Chelatococcus sp. HY11: one gene and its partner. The protein of the gene in region 1 interacts with the protein of each later gene in a pairwise test. Links are inferred from orthologs where the notes say so. Each region holds a gene or a part of one and is shown in the gene's direction. Other genes may lie near its edges.

Evidence for each region.
Region 2: the proteins of KIO74_RS02010 (region 1) and KIO74_RS04945 interact in binary tests that used the Escherichia coli proteins (3 or more experiments, as listed by UniProt). The link is inferred for Chelatococcus sp. HY11 from one-to-one orthologs.

What each region holds. Positions count from the first base shown.
Region 1 is NZ_JAHBRX010000001.1:404,341-407,651, forward strand. The notes cover bases 190-3,185. They hold KIO74_RS02010 (2Fe-2S iron-sulfur cluster-binding protein), read left to right. Parts: upstream 190-1,525; coding sequence 1,526-1,846; downstream 1,847-3,185. Other genes in these bases: KIO74_RS02000 (apolipoprotein A-IV repeat region-like domain-containing protein), read right to left, coding at 190-778; KIO74_RS02005 (Hpt domain-containing protein), read left to right, coding at 1,102-1,476; KIO74_RS02015 (universal stress protein), read left to right, coding at 2,041-2,466; KIO74_RS02020 (Spy/CpxP family protein refolding chaperone), read right to left, coding at 2,557-3,126. Outside these bases: more of KIO74_RS02000, read right to left, coding at 1-189. UniProt on the Escherichia coli protein: Ferredoxin are iron-sulfur proteins that transfer electrons in a wide variety of metabolic reactions. Although the function of this ferredoxin is unknown it is probable that it has a role as a cellular electron transfer protein.
Region 2 is NZ_JAHBRX010000001.1:1,037,038-1,040,283, forward strand. What follows is about bases 196-3,126. They hold KIO74_RS04945 (HesB/IscA family protein), read left to right. Parts: upstream 196-1,431; coding sequence 1,432-1,821; downstream 1,822-3,126. Other genes in these bases: KIO74_RS04930 (cysteine desulfurase), read left to right, coding at 196-370; KIO74_RS04935 (SUF system Fe-S cluster assembly protein), read left to right, coding at 526-894; KIO74_RS04940 (VOC family protein), read left to right, coding at 897-1,334; KIO74_RS04950 (TfoX/Sxy family protein), read left to right, coding at 1,850-2,206; KIO74_RS04955 (DEAD/DEAH box helicase), read right to left, coding at 2,310-3,126. Outside these bases: more of KIO74_RS04930, read left to right, coding at 1-195; more of KIO74_RS04955, read right to left, coding at 3,127-3,246. UniProt on the Escherichia coli protein: Is able to transfer iron-sulfur clusters to apo-ferredoxin. Multiple cycles of [2Fe2S] cluster formation and transfer are observed, suggesting that IscA acts catalytically.

The sequences.
Region 1 (3,311 bases):
TGCCCTGGTAGGCGCGCTCGAGAGTCGAAATCTCGCTGCGGACGAGCGTCTCCAGCTCGCCGGCACGGGCGAGTGCACGCTCGACGCCGTCGCCGATGGCGGCGACCTCACGGCGAACCGCCTGCGACAAATTGACCACTGCCTCCGAGGCCAAGGTTTCCGGCTGGGCGAGACGGACGGCGACCCCTGTCATGGCACGCGCTACATGGCGCATTTCCTGCGTGCGCAGGCTCAGGATGGCCAGCACGAAGAATAGAAGCACCGGGCCTATCAGCAACACGCCCATCAGACCCCAGTCAGTCGGGGCGAGGGTTGTGAGAACGCTCTGCACACCATTGGCGGTGATGCCATAGCGTGCGTTGAGGAACGCGCCCATGGCAATGAGCCAGCACAGCGATGCCAGGGCCGCGAACCAGAGGGGTTCCCGTGAAGGCTTCTGCTGCAAGGTCTGGAGCAAGGCGCCGACGGACTGGCGGTCATCGTTGGCGACGCGGGAGGGATCCGGCGCGATAACGGCTGCGGGGCGGGGGGGATCAATATGGTTCGGCCCGGGGCGTGCCGGTTCGGCGGGCGCGGCGTCCCGGCGCTTGCTCGCGAACATGTCGTCATCCCGCGTGTCGGGTAGCCGCGTGTCCTTCGGATCCTTGAGGTCCTTGGAATCGGCGGTTTTCGCCTGGGAGCTCGGCGCCTGCATGTCCGCTACGTTCAGCGTCAACGCCTGTTCAAGCGCCGACAAAGCTTCCTGCGTCGGATCAACGAGTTTATTTTCTTTGGCCATGTCGCCGCCTCGCATCGCCCCCAATCTCACGCGGCGATCAGGGTGCCTCCTCCCCGATCTTACTGACTGTCGCCGCCGCTATCGGCAAACATTCAGCAAATACCGCTGTTTACCATGAGAGCTTAACCCCCCGACGCCGCAATTGAAACCCGAGGCAAGAGGCAATTGAGAGTTTCGTTAACGGCTTTTTTACCCTTTTTGGCGCTCTCGATCCATGCCGCTGTCGGTCGTCGTCGAGCTTGCGAAGAATGTTGATGGAGCGGCGATAGCGCTGCATGGTGCCCCAGTCCGTGTGCAATATCTGCATGAACAATGAGCGTGTTATGAGTGAGCGATTCGGAGAGGGCCCCCCGGCCAAAGATGCTGTGGATATTGACGAGGCCTACCTGGATCAACAGACAGGGGGCGATCGCGAGCTCGCGTGCGAGATCATCGGCCTCTATCGCGATCAACTCCGCCAGCAGTATGCCGTCATCACAGGGCAGGGCGAGCTGCGCGCACGCTCCGACGCCGCCCACACCCTCAAAGGCTCTTCGCGCGCCATCGGAGCGTGGAAGGTGGCGGCCATCGTCCAGGATATAGAAGGCGCTCTGACCGAGCCCGCGACGCTGGAGCTCGAGATGCTCTTCCGGCGGTTCGATGCGGCCATCACCGCCGCGGACGCCGTGATGCAAGATATCCTGGCCCGCCCGACATGATCTGGCGGTCGTCGATTGCTCGTTGTCTTCAAGTGCCGAAGGACAGATTATGACAGCCGTGACTTTCGTGGATGCCGCCGGAACGGCGAGGACCGTCGAGGCCAATGTTGGCTCCACGGTGATGGAGACGGCCATCCACAACGGGGTGCCCGGCATCGATGCCGAATGCGGTGGAGCCTGCGCCTGCGCGACATGCCACGTCTATGTCGAGGACGCCTGGTGGGATCGGGTCGGCCCTCCCGAAGGCATGGAGGAGGACATGCTCGACTTCGCGTCCGATGTGCAGCCAACGTCGCGCCTGTCGTGTCAGATCAGGATCACGCCCGATCTCGACGGCCTCGTCGTCCACACGCCTCCCCGCCAGGGATGAAGAGCGCTTACCACGATCCGGCTTCCATGTTGCCGATCGCGTGCGTCTGTCGGATATCTTCAGCCATCGGGTCGCGGTGCTGATATCGGTTTTTGCAAAGACAATTTCGTGCCCTGGTGTTCCCAGGGAAAGGGGTGACGGTCAATAGTCCAGGCCATGGAGCCGCGGCCGGGTCACAGTGACGGAGGCAATGGATGTACAAGAATATTCTGGTGCCGATCGACATTTCCGATGCCGGTTTCTCGCGCCATTCCATCGACAAGGCGGTGGCCTTCGCCAGTGCGACGGCGGGCTCGATACGCCTTGTCTATGTCAGGTCGATCCTGCCCGTGACCTTCATGGAATTCGTTCCGCCGGACTTCGACACGGAACAGCAGGAGACCGCTGAGACTGATCTTGCGGCGCTCGCAAAGTCGATCGTGGCGCCGGAAATATCGGTTAGCCACGTGGTGCGCCTCGGCTCGATCTACAATGAAGTCCTCCAGGAGGCCGAGGACATGAAGGCGGACCTCATCATTGTGGGCTCACACAAGCCGGCGATGTCGACCTATTTGCTCGGATCAAACGCCGCGACCATCGTTCGCCACGCCACGTGTTCGGTGCTGGTGGTGCGGGAGTAAGCACCTGCTCAACCAAGCATGGTCCGCGGCCAGCGGGCGCGGAGAATGGATCGAAGCGCCGAGGCGCTTCGATCCCTTTTGATCGCCGCGTCAGCCGCGATGATGAGGACCACGCTCGGGGCCGCCTCGACGGGGCCCGCCGTGCTGATCCATCATATCGCGCGCCATCACGTCGAAGCGCCGCTTCTGTCCGGCATCCAGGCTCTCGTAGAGCGGCGCGGCCGCGTCGGCCAGGGTCTGCATCGTCTTGGCGCGCTCTTCCATCATCGTGGCCCCGCGGCGGAGGCGCTCGATCATGTCCGGGCGCTCCTTCTTGCCGCGCTCCTCGCGCGCTTCGCGCCATTTGGCCATCCGCTCGCCGCGCTGCTTGGCGACATCCCGCACCGCGGTCTCCAGCGCTGGCCAGGATTTTTCCTGATCAGCCGTCAGCTTCAACCCGGCCTTGAAGCCCGCGAGGCGTGCATCGAGCAACGCTCCGCGATCTTCCGCCGATAGCCGCATGGGGCTGCGCGTGTGGTCCCGTGTCTGGCGGGTTTCCTGCTGAGGGGCTGCCCCCTGGGAGGCGCCTGGCGCGTTGGCGGACTGCGCATAGCTTGCCGAGAGGGCGCCAGAACCGGCGACGGTCAGTGCGGCAAGGGCGGCGATCATTGTCTTCTTCATATCAATGTCTCCTTCGAGCGAAGGAAAGATTGTGATGTAATCTGCTGATTTTCAAATTAAATTTCGGTAAGTCAACGTCACAATGCTGCCACGAAAATTAAAAATTTGTATATTTCCCCTTTTTTACTTTAATAAAATTATGTATATCGAAGTAATATTTGTTGCAAATTGCGTATTTTATGTTT
Region 2 (3,246 bases), 630 kb from region 1 along the record:
CCTCGGCGCCGCCGTGCGCTATATCGAGTCGATCGGACGCGGCGCCATTCTCAATCACGAAGACCAGCTGCGAGACTACGCCCATAAAAAGCTCGCCGGCCTGAACTCGATCCGAATCATCGGCAAGGCGCAGTCCAAGGGCGCGATCGTATCCTTCGAGATGAAGGGCGCCCATGCCCATGACGTCGCCACGATCATCGACCGGTCGGGGATAGCGGTCCGCGCGGGCACCCATTGCGCCCAGCCGCTTCTCGCCCGTTTCGGCACCACATCGACCTGCAGGGCCTCGTTCGGCCTCTACAATACCATCGCGGAGATCGACGCCTTCGTTGAGGCGCTCAACAAGGCCGAGCATCTGTTCCTCGACTAGCGGGGAGATGCGCGGGGCACTCCGCGCATTCGTTATCCGATTGAACAGGCGCGCCTAAGCGCCTACATCGGGATTGTGAAACGATAATCTTCGTCGATTCACAATGACCGTTGCCTGTAGAGGATGGACCGTTGACCCAGTCGCCCGCGTCGCCGATTGAGGAAGAAAAGCCCAATGCGCCGGCGGTCGCCGCGCCGTCGGCCTTGCCGGAGGAAGAGGTCGAGCGCCTGGGTGACGAGATCGTCGCCGCGCTCAAGACCGTCTATGATCCGGAAATTCCCGCCGATATCTATGAGCTTGGCCTGATCTACAGGGTTGATATCGCCGACGACAGGCACATCACGATTGACATGACCCTGACAGCGCCTGGCTGCCCGGTGGCCGGCGAAATGCCCGGCTGGGTCGAGAATGCCGTTCTGGCCGTCGGTGGTATCCAGGGTGTCACCGTCAACATGGTCTTTGATCCGCCATGGGATCAGAGCCGAATGTCGGATGAGGCACGCGTCGCGCTCGACATGTGGTAGCGATGCCAGACAAGCCGAAGTCATACAAGCCGAGGCTCGGTCGCATTCTGGAGACCGCGCTTTATGTCGATGACCTCGACCGCGCGGCGTGCTTTTACGGGGACGTGCTCGGTCTCGAGGCCTTGACCAGCGATACGCGTTTCTGCGCCTTCGATGTGGGAGGCGCGAATGTGCTGCTGCTGTTCAAGCGCGGATCGACGCTCGATACCGTGACCTTGCCCGGCGGGACCATTCCTCCCCACGATGGCCATGGGCCGCTCCACATCGCCTTCGCCGTCACCACGGCCGATATGCAGATATGGGAGGAGCGCCTGGCCGCCGCCGGTATCCCGATCGAGGGGCGGACCGAATGGCCCAAGGGCGGCCATAGCATTTACCTGCGCGATCCTGACGGCCATCTCCTGGAACTCGCGACACCCGGCATCTGGGCGAGCTATTGATACGCGCCCCCTCGACCTCGCCGGACAGAATGCCTATCTTTATCCCTGACAGAGAGAATCCCAGGGCCTTGAACCCTGCGTGAGGAGTAATGATGCGATGGGTGCACCTCGCCCGAAGCTGACCGTCATGAGCTTGACAGACGCTGCTGCCACGCGCGTGAAGCATTTGATGGCCAAGGCCAATCCACCAGCTGTCGCCCTTCGTATCGGCGTCAAGAAGGGTGGCTGTGCCGGCATGGAATATACGATGGACTACGCCGATACGCTGAAGCCGGGCGAGGATGTCGTCGAGGACAAGGGTGTCACCATCGCCATCGATCCAAGCGCGGTGCTTTTCCTGCTCGGTACGACGATGGACTTCAAGACCGACAAGATGAGTTCCGGCTTTGTGTTCAACAATCCGAACGAGACGTCAGCCTGTGGCTGTGGCGAGTCCGTCGCCATAACGCCCGCGCGTCCCGAGGCCCTGGCCGGCGCCTTGAGCTAGGGCCTCTGGCGGGCAGGGGACGCAAGCCATGGATGCGGCCGATCTCGGCGACATCTTTCAGGCTTTTGGCCCGGTGCGGGTCAAGCGGATGTTCGGCGGTCAGGGGATCTATCGCGGCGATCTCATGTTCGCGCTTGAAGTCGACAGCACGCTTTTCCTGAAGGTGGACGACGGCAGCAAGCCCTTGTTTGAGGAGGCTGGCGCGTTGCCCTTTTCTTACAAGCGGCAGGACGGGCGCATCGTGGTGATGTCGTTCTGGAGCCTGCCCGATTCAGCGCTCGATGATCCAGCGGAGGCGGCTCGCTGGGCCGAGCTTGCCCTCGCAGCGGCGAAACGCTCTCAAGCCGCATCCCGCGGGCGTGGACGGGCGGGCAGGGGCTCCTGATCTCTTCGGCTGCGGCCTCGTGATGAGATCAAAGCGGCAGTGAGCATCCCATCGGACAAATAAGCCCCTGGATCAAACCGGGGGGCTTTGTTCTGATGGTTTTTCAGTCGTCGGCTACTGTCGCTTTTTTCGGCAAGCGAACTTCCTGTAGGACGAAGGCCGGGACGTGGTCACCGAAGCCTACGAAGCTCGGTCCGTCATCATCATGGCGGCCCCGGCGTCCATCCCCACGCTCATACCGGCCCGAGGCGGGCTTCTCCGTGGTGGGCTTTGAATGGTGAGGGCGGGGCGGCGGGCTGTCAGCGGCTTTCGGGCTTTCGCCCTCGTGCCGACGTCCGCGTTCCTTGCCTCCGGTGGCACCGCTGTCGCGACCACGGCCGTCGCGGGACCGGCGATCCCTGCCGCGTCCCCCACGCCGGGGCTCTTCGTCCTCGGCGTTAGGATCGAGCGGATCGCCTTCCCAGGCGATAGGCTGGCCGGTCATGCTCTCGATCGCGGCCAAGGCCTTCGCATCAGCCGAGGTCACGATCATCGCGGTGTGCCCGGCACGACCGGCGCGGCCCGTGCGGCCGATGCGGTGGACATAATCCTCCGGATGATGGGGCACATCGAAGTTGAAGACGTGGCTGACATCGGGGATATCAAGGCCCCGCGCGGCCACGTCGCTCGCCACGAGCAACTGAACGTCGTTGCTGCGGAAGCGCTCAAGCGCCTGCGTCCGCGAGCGCTGGTCCATGTCACCATGAAGCGCCACGACGCTGAAGCCATGGCGTTCGAGCGAGCGATGCACCACCGCGACGTCGCGCTTGCGGTTGCAAAAGATGATGGCATTCTTCAGGTCCACCGCACCGCGGATGAGGTTGCGCAGAACTTCGCGCTTGTCATGCTGTTCGCGGCCCGACGCCACGAGACGCTGCGTGATGGTACTCGCCGTCGAGGAGGCGCGGGCGACCTCCAACTTCACCGGATTGTGCAGGAAGGTATCGACGAGCCGCTGGATTTCCGGCGGCATGGTGGCCGAAAAGAACAGCGTCTGGCGC